Regions from separate parts of the Mesorhizobium sp. M0208 genome, predicted to be linked through region 1. Evidence: predicted binding sites of a transcription regulator. Region 1 holds the regulator's gene; each other region holds the start of a gene.

Region 1 (4,022 bases):
CGAACTCACTTTCGATGGCGATTTTCTTCGCCTCAAGATGCGCTTTCCAGCGTGGGATTTCATCCGCGCTTGCGGCGAAGCAAAGATGGCCCTCGCCGACCGTGCCATGCGGCGGCACGGGCAGCTTGGCGTCGGCCCGCGGCGGCACTTTGGTCGCCTCGGCATTGAAGATAAGCAGCACGCCGTCGCCGCAGCGGAAGAAGAGATGCCTGCCATCGACCTTACCGAGCAGATCGAGCCCGAGGACGCCCGAATAGAACCGTTCCGCGGCAGCAAGGTCCGTCACGTAGAGTGCTGATTCCAGGATTGCGGAAGGAGTCACAGGATCGCCAATCTCTCCAATATTGACCGCAGCTAAGCCACCGCCATCTGCTGCAAGCTGACCAGGCGCTGAATGCCTTTCTTGGCGAGCTCCATCAGCGCCGCGAACTGCTCTTCCGAGAACGGCTCGCCCTCGGCTGTGCCCTGGATCTCGACGATGCCGCCCTTGCCGGTCATGACGAAATTGGCGTCGGTGCCGGCCGAGGAATCCTCGATATAGTCGAGATCGATGACCGGCTGGCCATCATGGATGCCGCAGGAGATCGCCGCGACGTGATCCTTAAGCACCTTGCCCAGGCTCGCCATCTGGCGGGCTTCCATCCAGCGCAGGCAGTCGTAGAGCGCCACCCAGCCGCCGGTGATCGAAGCGGTGCGCGTGCCGCCGTCGGCCTGGATCACGTCGCAGTCGACGGTGATCTGCTGCTCACCGAGCGCCTGCAGATCGACCACGGCGCGCAGGGAGCGGCCGATCAGCCGCTGGATCTCCAGCGTGCGGCCGCCTTGTTTGCCGGCCGAAGCCTCGCGGCGCATGCGCTCGCCGGTCGAACGCGGCAGCATGCCGTATTCCGCCGTCACCCAGCCCTTGCCGGAGTTGCGCATCCAGCCCGGCACCTTTTCCTCCAGGCTGGCCGTACACAGCACATGCGTGTCGCCGAACTTCACCAGGCACGAGCCTTCCGCATGCTTGGAGACGCCGCGCTCGAAGGAGATGGGGCGCATTTCGTCGAATTGGCGTTTGGAAGGGCGCATTCAGGCTTCTTTCTTTCTTCGGAATCTTGGCCGGGGAATCTTGGCCGGCTTGTAGCCGCACGGGGCGTGAGGCGCAAAGGAAAATGGACCGGTTGCGCCGACGCCGCGGAAGTCTATATCTTCGGACCGGAGGTTTCTGGCTCGAATGACCAAGGTAGTCGATCCCGGTTCGCAGTCGCCATTGCTCTCGTCGCCGGCACTTCAACCGCCCGCGCTTCAATCGCTCGATATGCGTTCGCGCGACATCTTCCGGCGCATCGTCGATTCCTATTTGAAGGATGGCGAGCCGGTCGGTTCGCGCAGCCTGTCGCGCATCCTGCCGTCATCGCTGTCGCCGGCCACCATCCGCAACGTGATGAGCGACCTCGAGCATCTCGGCCTGATCTACGCGCCGCACATCTCGGCTGGCCGGCTGCCGACCCAGGCCGGCTTGCGCTTCTTCGTCGATGCATTCATGGAACTCGGCGACCTCTCCGACGAGGAGCGCCGCACCATCGAGGCGCAGGTGCGCGCCTCCGGCTCGGGCGCGACGCTGGAGCATATGCTGACCGAGGCCAGCCAGATGCTGTCCGGCATGTCGCGCGGCGCCGGCCTCGTGCTCGCCGCCAAAAATGAGGCGGCGCTGAAGCACATCGAATTCATCCAGCTCGAGCCGACCAAGGCGCTGGCCGTGCTGGTCTCGCAGAACGGCGACGTCGAAAATCGCGTCATCGATCTGCCCGCCGGCATCACCGTCTCGCAATTGCACGAAGCCTCCAACTTCCTCAACGCCCATATCCGCGGCCGCACCCTGGCCGAGGCCCGGGTCGAGATCGCCCGCATCAAGGAAGAGACCAGGGCAGCCCTCGACACGCTGTCGCAGGATCTGGTCGAGAAGGGCCTGGCGGTCTGGGCAGGCGCCGAAAGCGGGGTGCCTGGGCGGCTTATCGTGCGCGGCCGCGCCAATCTCCTGGAAAACGTCACCGCCCAGGCCGACATAGAATTGCTGCGGCATCTGTTCGAGGATCTGGAGACGCAGGATGGACTGATCCAGCTCCTCGACCTCGCCGAGGAAGGCCCGGGGGTGCGCATATTCATCGGTTCGGAAAACAAGCTGTTTTCGCTGTCGGGCTCCTCGCTGGTGGTGGCACCCTATCGCGACAAGGACGCGCGCGTCGTCGGTGCGCTCGGCGTCATCGGGCCGACGCGGCTGAATTATGCGCGCATAGTACCGATGGTCGACTATACCGCGCAGCTGATTTCGCGCATGCTGCGCTAGGAGCCGCCGCGGCCTGCCGCAAGGAGAAAAAGAATGGCGCTGGAATCGTTCAAGGCCCAGATCAGCCTGCTGCTCGAGGAAATGGTCAATCAGCCTGAGGATCACCACGAGGTGCAAGAGCAGTTGCGTGAGAAGCTGCAAGAGATGCGGGCCATGGGCCTGCCGCTGCCGGCCGATCTGGTCGCGCTGGAAAAGCGACTCGACGACGACTTCTACGCCTCTGGCAACTGAACGGGGTTCGGCTTCAAATCCTCGTGTGCTGGACCACCGCTTGGAACGACCAATGCCTGATCCCGTTTGCCCTCTTCGAGGCAAACCTCGGAGGACGTTAATGATCCGATCTGGCGGCTTTGCGGCCGTTGCCGCTGCCCTCCTTGTCGCGACACCGGCAGCCGCCCAGCAGGCGGATCAAAAGGTGCTCAAAGGCGAAGCCGCTTTTGGCGATTGGCACGCCGACAGGCCTGGCGTCCGCCGCCTGATCGGGCCGCAAGACATGCCGGCAGCCGACCCCGCTCAATCCGCTTCGAACGGCGGCGGCGTGGCGGAACGGCCCGAAAGCGCCGAGCCAGAATTGCCGCCGGGCTTTTCGGCCGAAATGATCGCCTCCGGACTCTATAATCCGCGCGTCGTTCGCATCGCTCCGAACGGCGACCTGTTCATCGCAAACGGCCATGCCGACCAAATACGCGTCTACCGTCTGGCCGAGGGCCGCGCCAAACCCATCGAGAAAGCGATTTTCGCCCAAGGCCTCAACTATCCATACGGCATCGCCTTCTATCCGCCAGGCGGCAAGCCGCAATGGGTCTATGTCGCAAACAGCGACAGCATCGTCCGCTTCCCCTATCGCGACGGTGACCTGAAGGCGTCCGGTAAACCAGAAACCATTGTCGCCAAAATCCCGTCGGGCGGTCACTCGACCCGCGACATCGCCTTCTCGCTTGACGGCAAGACGCTTTTTTTATCGGTTGGCTCGGACTCGAATGTCGCCGAGGACATGGACAAGCAGCCGGATGGCGGCCTCGACGCCTGGGCGAAATCAAAGCCGCTCGGGGCGGCCTGGGGCCCCGAGGACGGCCGTGCCGATGTGCTCGCCTTTGACCCGGACGGGAAAAATCCCCGAACTGTCGCCACCGGCCTGCGCAACTGTACGGGCATGACGGTGCAGCCCGCCAGCGGCGCGTTGTGGTGCGTCGTCAACGAGCGCGACGAGCTCGGCGACAATGTGCCGTTCGAGTTTGCAACTGAAGTCAAGGACGGTGCGTTCTATGGTTGGCCTTGGTACTACATCGGCAACCACGAGGATCCGCGCCATCAGGGCGAGCGGCCAGACCTCGCCGGCAAGGCCACTGTCCCCGATGTATTGATGCAGGCGCATTCGGCGCCGATGAACATAGCCTTCTACGACGGCAAGAACTTTCCGGCGGATTACCGGGGGGATGCTTTCGTCACCATGCATGGTTCGTGGAACCGTGGCGCCAGGACCGGCTACAAGGTGGTGAGGCTCAAATTCAGGGATGGCAAGCCGACCGGCGAGTATGAGGACTTCATGACCGGCTTCGTCATCTCGAACGACGCCGTCTGGGGCCGCCCGGTCGGTGTCGCCATGGCCAAGGACGGTTCCCTGATCGTCACCGAGGACGGTAACGGCACCATCTGGCGCGTTACCTACGAAGACGGCCGCTCCTGAACGGCG
Region 2 (4,022 bases), on a different contig from region 1:
GGCGGTCAATGGATCTGCGCCTCGCGATTGCCTGCCGTTGCCTTTTGATCTGGGCGGCATAATCCGAGAGCGAACGCTGCAACCGCGGTTCGAGTTGCGCGAAGTTGAACGGACTTTATCCGCCGTCAGGAACTGGTGGATTGCGCCGGGAAAGCCGGCGACCATCACAAGGTCGCCTTCCTTGACGCCTGCACAGGCTATGGGTAGCCAACTCTTCGGCCGGTAAGGCACATTGTCGCGCGCATATGGCCGGGAGGAACCATCAGGAGCGACATAGGCGCGATAAAAGCCGAAGTCGCCTGTGTGGCGCGGCCACATCCAATTGTCCGTTTCGCCGCCGAAGTTACCGATGCCGAGCGCGGGCGCATAGACAAGGCGCACGTCCTCGATTTCGAGCTTCTGCTGGAGATAGTAGGAGGCGCCGCCATAATAGGCCCCTACGTCGCAGCGGCGATTGGGCTGTCCTTCACATGCGGCGATCAGGGCCTTGCGGTTCGTGGCGAGCCGCTCATAGCGGGCAAACCCATTCAGCTTGTCCGAGACGCCCTTGAGTATTTCGGCGGTCACATCCCGCATGTCCTCGATCACATGGATTCGGCTGCCTGGCGCCGCGGGCAATTCTTCACCCAGGGCTCTTCGCCAGAAAGCCGTCTGTGAGATAGTCCTGGCCCTCTTTGCTGTGGTATTGGATGGATTCGAACACGCAGTGATGATTGGTTGCGACCAGCCCTTGTGGACTGACGAACGAGGCGGAGCATCCGCCCAGTGATACGATCGCGTTGAGCGGGTCAGCGTCCAGACGGCCGCATGGCCGCGCCCACTTCCGCAGTCTGGCCCGGCATCCACATACCTTCGTCCGCCGACGTAGCCGTGACCGTCCAGAGCAAGGCGATGGCAGTTGCTTTGGCCAAACATTTCAAATTCGAGTTCATGCTGACTGTCGCTCTCATCTTGCCTCCTGTTCTCCGCAGATTGGATTGGTGACTATCGGGATGGCCGGAGTCCTGGCGCCCGCGCGGCGGCCAACACCGTAAACACCGAGTGGACCCGTTAACCGCAAGAGTCCTGATGGCGTTCACCTCTCATATTTGTCGCGCGCAACGTTTGCGGATCATCCGCTGCACCAATCGTGCCAAATGAATAAAGCCTTCAGTTACAAATGGTGAGCCGCCCCATCCATGTCCGATCTCCGACGTCTTTCACGTAAAGGGCTCGGTGCTTCCACGCTCGTTTGCTCTTCGCCCGTCCCTCTTCCGTCTTGACTAGCAGGAGCCTACGGCCTATCTCACTGCCGCGTTAGCACTCGCTTCTGGTGAGTGCTAACCACGCTCCGGCAACGGAGAACCGTTCAACATCCGCACCAGGGAAATCCAAAAATGGCAAAGTCGAATTTCCGGCCGCTGCATGACCGCGTGGTCGTTCGCCGCGTCGAGTCCGAAGCGAAGACCGCCGGCGGGATCATCATCCCCGATACGGCTAAGGAAAAGCCGCAGGAAGGCGAGATCATCGCCATCGGTTCCGGCGCCCGTGACGAGGTCGGCAAGCTCGTCCCGCTGGACGTCAAGGCCGGCGACCGCATCCTGTTCGGCAAGTGGTCGGGCACCGAAGTCAAGCTCAATGGCGAAGACCTTCTGATCATGAAGGAATCCGACATCATGGGCGTCATCGGCTGAATATCGGCCTCACCCTCGTTTAAATCTTCGGGCTCAATCCAAGCCCCTGCCAGGAGCTAAAAATGGCTGCCAAAGACGTAAAATTCTCCCGCGACGCTCGCGAGCGCATGCTGCGCGGCGTCAACATCCTCGCCGACGCGGTGAAGGTCACGCTCGGCCCCAAGGGCCGCAACGTCGTCATCGACAAGTCGTTCGGCGCACCGCGCATCACCAAGGACGGCGTTACCGTCGCCAAGGAAATCGAGCTTGAAGACAAGTTCGAGAACATGGGCGCGCAGATGGTCCGCGAAGTTGCTTCGAAGACCAACGACATCGCCGGCGACGGCACCACCACCGCGACCGTTCTGGCACAGTCGATCGTCCAGGAAGGCCACAAGTCGGTTGCCGCCGGCATGAACCCGATGGACCTCAAGCGCGGCATCGACCTCGCCGTCGCCGACGTCGTCGCGACGCTGATCAAGAACGCCAAGAAGATCAAGACCTCGGAAGAGGTTGCCCAGGTCGGCACCATCGCCGGCAATGGCGACGTGTCGGTCGGCTCGATGATCGCGGAAGCGATGCAGAAGGTCGGCAATGAGGGCGTCATCACCGTCGAGGAAGCAAAGACCGCCGAGACCGAGCTTGAAGTCGTTGAAGGCATGCAGTTCGACCGCGGCTATCTCTCGCCCTACTTCGTCACCAACGCCGAGAAGATGGTTGCGGATCTGGAAGACGCCTACATTCTTCTCCACGAGAAGAAGCTCTCCAACCTGCAGGCCATGCTGCCGATCCTCGAGGCCGTCGTGCAGACCTCGAAGCCGCTGGTCATCATCTCGGAAGATGTCGAAGGCGAGGCCCTGGCCACGCTGGTCGTCAACAAGCTGCGCGGTGGCCTGAAAATCGCCGCCGTCAAGGCGCCGGGCTTTGGTGATCGCCGCAAGGCCATGCTGGAAGACATCGCCATCCTCACCGGTGGCCAGGTCATTTCCGAAGACCTCGGCATCAAGCTCGAGAATGTCGGCCTGAACATGCTCGGCCGCGCCAAGAAGGTGTCGATCTCCAAGGAGAACACCACCATCGTCGACGGCGCCGGCAAGAAGGAAGAAATCCAGGGCCGCGTCGCCCAGATCAAGCAGCAGATCGAGGAGACCACCTCGGACTACGACAAGGAGAAGCTGCAGGAACGTCTCGCCAAGCTGGCGGGCGGCGTTGCCGTCATCCGCGTCGGCGGTGCGACCGAGATCGAAGTCAAGGAAAAGAAGGACCGCGTCGATGACGCCCTCAACGCGACCCGGGCGGCCGTCGAAGAAGGCATCGTTCCCGGCGGCGGCGTCGCCCTGCTGCGCGCTTCGCTGGCCATCACCGTCACTGGCGCCAACTCCGACCAGACCGCCGGCATCGCCATCGTGCGTCGCGCGCTGCAGGCTCCGGCCCGTCAGATCGCGGCCAACGCCGGTGCGGAAGCATCGATCGTTGCCGGCAAGATCCTTGAGAACAAGGGGGCAACCTTCGGCTACAACGCCCAGACCGGCGAATATGGCGACATGATCGCCATGGGTATCGTCGATCCGGTCAAGGTTGTGCGCACGGCTCTGCAGGACGCGGCCTCGGTCGCCGGCCTGCTGGTCACCACCGAAGCCATGATTGCGGAGGCTCCGAAGAAGGAGTCGGTTGGCGGCGGCATGCCGGCTGGTATGCCCGGCGGTGGCATGGGCGGCATGGGCGGTATGGATTTCTAATCCAGCCCCCTATCAACCTACAGCGGAAAGGGCGGCAGCAATGCCGCCCTTTTTTGTGTGCCGAGCATGATCGACAGCTTTAGACGTGCAAGTCCTCTACCCAGCCTGATGGCGGCGAAGCGCAACGGCGTCGTCGTGAGACGGGGTCTGGCCGTGTCCTTTCGTTCAGCCGCTGGTCGAAACTCGTGCTGCCTTCCGCCGTGCCGTCGATCTTTACAGGGCTGAAGGCCTTGCCAACGGCTGGCAGACCCTGGTTGCGGTAGAACTCATCGCATCGTTCGAAAGGCTCCGATACCTGATCGCCTATGGTCGTCAGCTCTTTCAATTGGAACTCGTTCTTTCGGCCATGATCGTGGTCGGCCTGACCGGATTGGGACCCACGGCCTGCTCACGCTTGCCTAAAACCATCTGCAACGCTGGCGTCCGGAGACCCAGATGAACCTGATCACGATTACAGGTCTGGATAGGCTGTCGCACGGCGCTTCCATCGCACCGCCGCCCTTCCGCTTCATCGGCCGACATCTGCGGCCGCTTGCGGAGCCGATGGCGCTGCTCGCGATTTTGGGAGTTGCTCGCCCATGCCGGCGCTGCTGACCCACGTTTTCTACCGCGGCTGGAAGAGGTGGCGGCC
Region 3 (4,022 bases), on a different contig from region 1:
ACGACCGGCTGGGGCCGCTCGGGCGTGACAGCGGGGATCGCCATCGCTTGCGACGCAAGCAGGCCGGCGGCTGAGAGCGCCAGTGCCGCGGTCCGGAAGTGGGAGCGAAGGGTTTTCATGGCCAGCGTTCTAACGCGCCGGTGCTGAACGTGATATGAACGGTGAACGCTCGAATGCATGCCCGCCACACCCCTGAAGCGCGAGATTACCGGATTGCCCTTTCGCTGCCCATCCCGCGAAATTGCCAAGTTAACCTAGCCCTCCGATCCTTCGCCGACAACCGGGCATCGTTTGGCGGTGAAAGGCAATCGCTTCAGGTTTGCCCCGACTTCGACAATCGATCCGGCAACCGAAGGCAGATTCAGCCGAACCGACCGGAAATAAAAAAACCCGCTCTGCGACGGGTCATTGGCGCCAATCAGCACCATAGCCAAATTAGTAGCATAGCTGCCGGCACAAAGCAAGAACAAAATTGCCCGATTTTACGGAAAGTGCCCGACGCTCAGCCGTCTTCCTCGATCACGGCGCGGAAGCGCAGCAGCCCGTGATGGGCCGAAAGGTCCTCGTCGTAGCGGGCTTCGGCGAATTCGAGCTTGAGATGGGCGCGACGATGTTCACCAAGCGAGAGCGCCGCATCTCGCAGGCGGGCGCTGACCAGGTCCATGATGTCGGTGGTTTCCTTGCTGGCCTCGGACTTCGACCAGACATGCAGCGTCAGCAACTGCTCGGCGTTGTTCTCCGTCCCCGTTGCCCAGTCGTAGACGCTGGTGCGGCCGAAGGTCATGTGGGGGAACGCAACATTTTCCGGGGCATGGTCGAACAGTCTTGCATCGCCCAGTGCCGCCGACAGGTCGGGATCGCCGTTCACTGCCTCGAATATTGCCCTCTGCAATTCGACGGCCGGCGCGGTCATTGTCTTTGCCCTCGCCCGTCGCGTCGACCTCCCGGCTGCGTAGCTGCGTTGCATGACGGCATCCCGGCAAAAGCGCGAATCAGCGCGTCTCATACGGATTATGAACCTTCATGACCTCGGGAATAAGCCCTGCTCCTGGAATGCGCGACGCCGCAGCCCTCTGCGTCACGGACCCCTTGACCGGCTGAACGGTCGCGACGTCAAGCGGCGAGCGAAGGCGGACCGGAAGCCCTGAGAAAGCGTCTTGTGGACGGATTGCGACGGATCTAGCGAAAATCGGCCGCAGTCAGCACATATATGCTCCTGCGGGTGCGGGCATAGGCATTCCTGGCGACATCGTGGATCGAGTTGGAAGCCGTGTCGAAGGCTGCCAGGTAGGTAGCTTCTGAGGCCGCCGTTCCCGGCTGCATCTTGGAGATGGCATCGGTAGCGACAGAGAAGGAAATCTGGAACATGCCGTCATGGCCGACGAAGCGGATGCGTTTGCTTGCCTCGTCGTAGCTGCGGCTGGGATTGGGAAATGTCAGGCTCATGGTTTCGCCTCCATCGATGCGGATACGGCCTTCTTGACTGCCCGTGACGCCCGCTTCTTCTTTGCGGCGACCGGATTCAGAGCTTCCGCCGCGCGGTCCGCCTCTTCCTTGGCCAGTCGCAATTCCCTCAGCCTTGCCGTTTTGATGCTCCTGGCCTTGGCCTCCGAGAGATATTCGGCAGTTGCTTTGTTCCGTTCCGCCGTCTTCTTCTGGTTTTCCATGAAGCGAGCCTGAGCTTTTTCCATGATGTTCTGATTGCCTTCGGCCATCGGTAAAATCTCCCTTGCAGCGAAAGTCATGACTGTGAACTTCATCGTAAAATAGGTGTTCAAAGACAGAAATTCAATTTCATTAATATTCGGCAGGACCCGAACACCACGGGATGACCAGGCAAGATAATACGTTCAATATTTTATATGCCCTATGAATATTTTTTGGCACTCCTATCAATCGAGTGCCAAGGCGCCTATAGAGAGGGGGCGGCCGCCTAAGCCGGCCCCAGAAAGAGTCCCCATGAAATTCCGGCCACTCCACGATCGCGTCGTCATTCGGCGCGCCGAAAGCGACACCAAATCCAAGGGCGGCATCATCATCCCCGACAATGCCAAAGAAAAACCGCAGGAAGGCGAAGTGATCGCTGTCGGGCCGGGCGCGCGGGACGAAAGCGGCGCGCTGATCCCGCTCGACGTCGAGGCCGGCGATCTCATTCTGTTCGGCAAATGGTCCGGCACCGAGGTCAAGATAGACGGCGAGGACCTTCTGATCATGAAGGAGGCCGACGTCATGGGCATCATCGAAAAAAGCGAGACGGGCATCATCGACAAGACCGTGGCTGCCAAGAAGGCCGCCTGATTGGAAGGCCGCGCGCCCTCCCGCGCGCGCAAAGGACGCTCCGAGCTTTGATTCAGGCGCTGCAAGCGCCTTGCCACGACAACCGAACTGGAAAAGATCATGTCTGCCAAGGAAATCAGATTCTCCACCGACGCGCGTGACCGCATGCTGCGCGGCGTCGAAATCCTCAACAACGCCGTCAAGGTGACGCTCGGCCCCAAAGGCCGCAACGTCATCATCGACAAGGCCTACGGCGCGCCGCGCATCACCAAGGACGGGGTGGCCGTGGCAAAGGAAATCGAGCTTTCCGACAAGTTCGAAAACATGGGCGCACAGATGGTGCGCGAAGTGGCCTCGAAAACCAACGACCTCGCCGGCGACGGCACCACCACCGCCACGGTGCTTGCCGCTTCCATCCTGCGCGAGGGCGCCAAATTCGTTGCCGCCGGCATGAACCCGATGGACCTCAAGCGCGGCATCGACCTTGCCATCAGCGCCGTCGTAAAGGAAATCCAGGCCCGAGCCAAGAAGGTCAAGTCCTCAGGCGAGATCGCGCAGGTCGGCACCATTGCCGCCAATGGCGACACCAGTGTCGGCGCCATGATCGCCAAGGCGATGGACAAGGTCGGCAATGACGGCGTCATTACCGTCGAGGAGGCCAAGACCGCCGAAACCGAGCTAGACGTCGTCGAAGGCATGCAGTTCGACCGCGGCTATCTCTCGCCCTATTTCGTCACCAATGCCGAGAAGATGCGCGCCGAGCTGGAAGACCCTTACGTCCTCATCCACGAAAAGAAGCTCGGAAATCTGCAGGCCCTGCTGCCCATCCTCGAAGCCGTGGTGCAAAGCGGGAGGCCGCTGTTGATCATCTCCGAGGACGTCGAGGGCGAAGCGCTGGCAACGCTGGTCGTCAACAAGCTGCGCGGCGGCCTCAAGGTAGCGGCCGTCAAGGCGCCTGGCTTCGGTGACCGCCGCAAGGCGATGCTGGAAGACATCGCCGTGCTCACCGCCGGACAGATGATTTCCGAGGATCTCGGCATCAAGCTGGAGAACATTACCATAGACATGCTCGGCCGCGCCAAGCGCGTGCTGATCGAGAAGGACACCACCACGATCATCGACGGCGCCGGCGAGAAGACCACCATCCAGGCGCGCGTCCAGCAGATCAAGGCGCAGATCGAGGAAACCACGTCCGACTATGACAAGGAGAAGCTGCAGGAACGTCTCGCCAAGCTGGCGGGCGGCGTTGCCGTCATCCGCGTCGGCGGCGCCACCGAATCCGAGGTCAAGGAAAAGAAGGACCGCATCGACGATGCGCTGAACGCCACGCGCGCGGCCGTTGAAGAAGGCATCGTTCCGGGCGGCGGTGTCGCGTTGCTGCGCGCCAAGGCTGTGCTGAACGGGATGACCGGAGCCAATGCCGATGTGACGGCGGGCATTTCGATCGTGTCGAGAGCGCTCGAAGCGCCGATCCGGCAGATCGCCGAGAATTCCGGCGTCGAAGGTTCGATCGTCGTCGGCAAGCTCGCCGACGGCAAGGATCACAATCAGGGCTTCGATGCCCAGAACGAGGTCTATGTCGACATGATCAAGGCCGGCATCGTCGACCCGGCGAAGGTGGTACGGACGGCGCTGCAGGACGCGGGCTCCATTGCGGCGCTTCTGATCACGGCGGAAGCCATGATCACCGACGTTCCGGCGAAGGAAGCCGCTGCTTCGCCCGGCGGCATGGGCTATTGACCAGC
Region 4 (4,022 bases), on a different contig from region 1:
GACCTCCTGTCATATAGTTCGGTTGCCATACTATATGGACACCATATAAGTTTGGAAAGATGGATAATCCGCCATACACGCAGTCTCTGCTTCTCTATGCTTATCAATCGTCGGCGAGCGCTTTGGTCCAGGTTCTCCGGGAGAGCGGCCATTCGGCAATCAAGCCCAAACACGGCGCTTTATTCGCCAACATCGACGCGGAGGGAACCCGACCCAGCGTCCTCGCAGAGCGTGCGGGCATTGGCAAAGCATCGATGGGTGAGTTGATCGATGAACTGGAGCGCCTCGGTTATGTTCGGCGCTCGCATGATCCGAACGACCGACGGGCCAAATTAATCGTTGCAACTGACGCGGCGCTTGCGGTGATCCGGACCGTCCACGATTTCAATCAGCGTCTCGAAGACCAATACCGGAGGCTGCTTGGTGCTCAGGCGTACGAATCGCTCCGGTCGTCACTGCAAGCGATATCCCCCAGAGAAAATTTGCAACCGAGGATACCTCGCCAGCGCTCGTGAAGCCGCAGAGATGGGGCAAAAGAAACTGTCTGTCCGTGCCTGACTGGTATCGAGCCGGAAACCATCATCACGCATTTTCACCGCCCCGCCCGGCAAAAGCCATGATCGCGCTTATGTCAGGCGGGCATGACCGTTACGAAAATCGAAAATTATGGGGCCCAACCAAGCCTAAGCAGGCGCGTGCTGCTCAGAGCTGCCGGCCTTGGCGCCCTTGCCGGGCTCGTCGCCTGCGCCACCGTGCTGCCCACCGGCGAAGGCGCCGGTGTCTCTGCCTCCGCCGCTGGCACGCTGGCCGGCATCCGCGCTTCGGCGGGTCTCGGGCCGCTTGTCCCCGATGCGCAGCTCGAGCAGGCAGCGCTGCAGCAGGCCGGCTATATGGCGCGCGGCGGCCGAATGAACCACACCACCGGCTGGGGCAAGGACTTTGCCTCGCGCGTCAAAGACAATGGCATTGCCGGCGCTGCCGCCGAAAACATCGCCGAAGGCCGCTTCGACCAGCAGAAGCTGTTTGATATCTGGGTGCATTCGCCAGGCCACCGCCGCAACATGCTCGACCCGCGCTTCACCCGCTTCGGTCTCGCTTACGTGCGCGACGGCCGCGACAGCACGCTTCGCTACTGGTGCCTTGTGCTCGGCAGATAACTTCCGCCATTTGGTCGGCGGAAGCCTGCTGACGACCGATTCGTCAGTCTTTGCGGCCGCCGCCGAGCAATTCCTCGATGTCCTGCGCGCAAACCGGCCTGCTGAAATGATAGCCCTGCATTTCGTCGCAATTGTTCCTGCGCAGGAAAGCAACCTGATCATCTGTCTCAACGCCCTCGGCGATGACCCTCAGGTTGAGATTTTGCCCCAATGAAATCACCGCGCTGGCCACGGCCTGATCGTTCTCGTCGGCGGCGAGATCCTTGATAAAGGACTTGTCGATCTTCAGCCGCGCCACGGGAAAGGTCTTGAGTGCGCTGAGGCTGGAATAGCCGGTGCCGAAATCATCGATCGAGATCTGGACACCCAGGCTTTGCAGGGCGTTCATGGTGGCGACCGCCAGCTCGATATCCTGCATGTAACCCTTGGTTCGAGCAAAGCCGATGCATTCCTCGACCAGCCGCCTGCCGATGCCGAGACCGCGCGCCGAAGGCTCGACATAGAGCAGGCGCAACTTCGCCACCGCGTCCGACTGGCGCACGACGAAGACCGAGCCGACGACCTCCCCTTCCCGCTCGGCGATCCAGCTGCGTTCCCATTTCGGATCGAAGGATTTGACGAAGGCACCAAGGATTTCGGCGACCAGCGCTTCATAGGTTTCGTCCCAGCCATATTCCTGCGCGTAGAGCAGGCCCTGGCGATGGATGATCCAGCCGATGTCGCCGACTTGCAGAGACCGCAGCATATAGGGAACTTTGGGCTCGGCACTTCCGCCCAGCAGACGCTGCACCGTCTGCATGGCCCTGACCAGCCTGTCCTGTTCGGCAGCCGAAAGCCGTTCGAGCAAAGCCGCGACCTGTTCGTGCGAACCCTGGTTCAGCGGCGCGAAGGCCTGCCGCCCGGCCTTGGTCAGCGCGATCGACGAGCGCCGCGCATCCGCCTCGATCGTGGCGCGCTCGACCAGATCACGCTCCTCGAACTTCTTCAGCAGCCGGCTGAGATAACCGGCATCGAGGCCGAGATCGCGCGCAAGCTCGGTGGCGGTCAGGCCATCGCGATGCGCCAGCTCATAGAGCACCCGGGCTTCGGTCAGCGAGAAGTCGCTTTTCAGCAAGCCTTCCTCGAGCAACCCGATCTGGCGGGTGTAGAAGCGGTTGAAGGCCCGCACCGCGTCGATCCGCTCCTTGCCTGGGTGATGATGAATGGTCATGGCATCCTCCTGCCCGGCAAGATCAGCCATTTAGTTGACTTAGTCAAGTATCCGTTTGAAGCAATCGTCCTGAGAATGGTCACCGGGCGTCTTGACTCGCGCGGGCTGCCAGCCTATTTCAGCGCCACGTTAGCACTCCCCCAAGATGAGTGCTAACCACATGTCCGGCGCCGCCGGACGGAGGAACTGTTCTCACCATTCTCATCGAGGAATAAAAAATGGCAAAGTCGAAGTTCCGCCCGCTTCATGACCGCGTGGTCGTTCGTCGGGTCGAATCCGAATCCAAGACCGCGGGCGGGATCATCATCCCCGATACGGCTAAGGAAAAGCCGCAGGAAGGCGAGATCATCGCCGTCGGTTCCGGCGCCCGCGACGAAGCCGGCAAGCTCGTCCCGCTGGACGTCAAGGCCGGCGACCGCATCCTGTTCGGCAAGTGGTCGGGCACCGAAGTCAAGCTCAATGGCGAAGACCTTCTGATCATGAAGGAATCCGACATTATGGGCATCATCGGCTGAATATCGGCCTCACCCTCATTTAAATCTTCGGGCTTAATCCAAGCCCCTGCCAGGAGCTGAAAATGGCTGCCAAAGACGTAAAATTCTCCCGCGACGCTCGTGAGCGCATGCTGCGCGGCGTCAACATCCTCGCCGACGCGGTGAAGGTCACGCTCGGCCCCAAGGGCCGCAACGTCGTCATCGACAAGTCGTTCGGCGCACCGCGCATCACCAAGGACGGCGTTACCGTCGCCAAGGAAATCGAGCTTGAAGACAAGTTCGAGAACATGGGCGCGCAGATGGTCCGCGAAGTTGCTTCGAAGACCAACGACATCGCCGGCGACGGCACCACGACCGCGACCGTTCTGGCGCAGTCGATCGTCCAGGAAGGCCACAAGGCGGTTGCCGCCGGCATGAACCCGATGGACCTCAAGCGCGGCATCGACCTCGCCGTTGCCGACGTCGTCGCGACGCTGATCAAGAACGCCAAGAAGATCAAGACCTCGGAAGAGGTTGCCCAGGTCGGCACCATCGCCGGCAATGGCGATGCTTCGGTCGGCTCGATGATCGCTGAAGCGATGCAGAAGGTCGGCAATGAGGGCGTCATCACCGTCGAGGAAGCCAAGACCGCCGAGACCGAGCTCGAAGTCGTCGAAGGCATGCAGTTCGACCGCGGCTATCTCTCGCCCTACTTCGTCACCAATGCCGAGAAGATGGTTGCGGATCTGGAAGACGCCTACATCCTTCTCCACGAGAAGAAGCTCTCCAACCTGCAGGCCATGCTGCCGATCCTCGAGGCTGTCGTGCAGACCTCGAAGCCGCTGGTCATCATCTCCGAGGACGTCGAAGGTGAGGCCCTGGCGACGCTGGTCGTCAACAAGCTGCGTGGCGGCCTGAAGATCGCTGCCGTCAAGGCGCCGGGCTTCGGCGACCGCCGCAAGGCCATGCTGGAAGACATCGCCATTCTCACCGGTGGCCAGGTCATCTCCGAAGACCTCGGCATCAAGCTCGAGAATGTCGGCCTCAACATGCTCGGCCGCGCCAAGAAGGTGTCGATCTCCAAGGAGAACACCACCATCGTCGACGGCGCCGGCAAGAAGGCCGAGATCCAGGGCCGCGTCGCCCAGATCAAGCAGCAGATCGAGGAGACCACCTCGGACT

The links. The regulator HrcA, encoded in region 1, represses chaperone genes, less so after heat shock. The targets are predictions, from matches to a motif close to GTTAGCACTCNCNNNNNGNGAGTGCTAAC.
Region 2: a site for HrcA is predicted at 1,296-1,324, ahead of groES (co-chaperone GroES). Genes of this name have one in related genera too.
Region 3: a site for HrcA is predicted at 1,880-1,908, ahead of NKJ17_RS22795 (co-chaperone GroES). Genes of this name have one in related genera too.
Region 4: a site for HrcA is predicted at 2,496-2,524, ahead of groES (co-chaperone GroES). Genes of this name have one in related genera too.

The regions. Positions count from the first base shown of each region.
Region 1 covers NZ_JAMYSP010000020.1:41,911-45,932, reverse strand. The annotation lists gene NKJ17_RS20115 (VOC family protein) at 1-322, opposite strand, end outside; gene rph (ribonuclease PH) at 355-1,071, opposite strand; gene hrcA (heat-inducible transcriptional repressor HrcA) at 1,217-2,329, shown strand; gene NKJ17_RS20100 (hypothetical protein) at 2,363-2,560, shown strand; gene NKJ17_RS20095 (PQQ-dependent sugar dehydrogenase) at 2,661-4,016, shown strand.
Region 2 covers NZ_JAMYSP010000027.1:72,275-76,296, forward strand. The annotation lists gene NKJ17_RS23815 (S46 family peptidase) at 1-576, opposite strand, end outside; gene NKJ17_RS23820 (S46 family peptidase) at 623-898, opposite strand; gene groES (co-chaperone GroES) at 1,377-1,673, shown strand; gene groL (chaperonin GroEL) at 1,736-3,391, shown strand; gene NKJ17_RS23835 (hypothetical protein) at 3,827-3,985, shown strand.
Region 3 covers NZ_JAMYSP010000025.1:43,515-47,536, forward strand. The annotation lists gene NKJ17_RS22775 (hypothetical protein) at 1-119, opposite strand, end outside; gene NKJ17_RS22780 (DUF3168 domain-containing protein) at 503-913, opposite strand; gene NKJ17_RS22785 (DUF1488 family protein) at 1,180-1,446, opposite strand; gene NKJ17_RS22790 (hypothetical protein) at 1,443-1,715, opposite strand; gene NKJ17_RS22795 (co-chaperone GroES) at 1,960-2,298, shown strand; gene groL (chaperonin GroEL) at 2,398-4,017, shown strand.
Region 4 covers NZ_JAMYSP010000033.1:44,709-48,730, reverse strand. The annotation lists gene NKJ17_RS25895 (MarR family winged helix-turn-helix transcriptional regulator) at 60-515, shown strand; gene NKJ17_RS25890 (CAP domain-containing protein) at 642-1,157, shown strand; gene NKJ17_RS25880 (bifunctional helix-turn-helix transcriptional regulator/GNAT family N-acetyltransferase) at 1,201-2,367, opposite strand; gene groES (co-chaperone GroES) at 2,586-2,882, shown strand; gene groL (chaperonin GroEL) at 2,945-4,022, shown strand, end outside.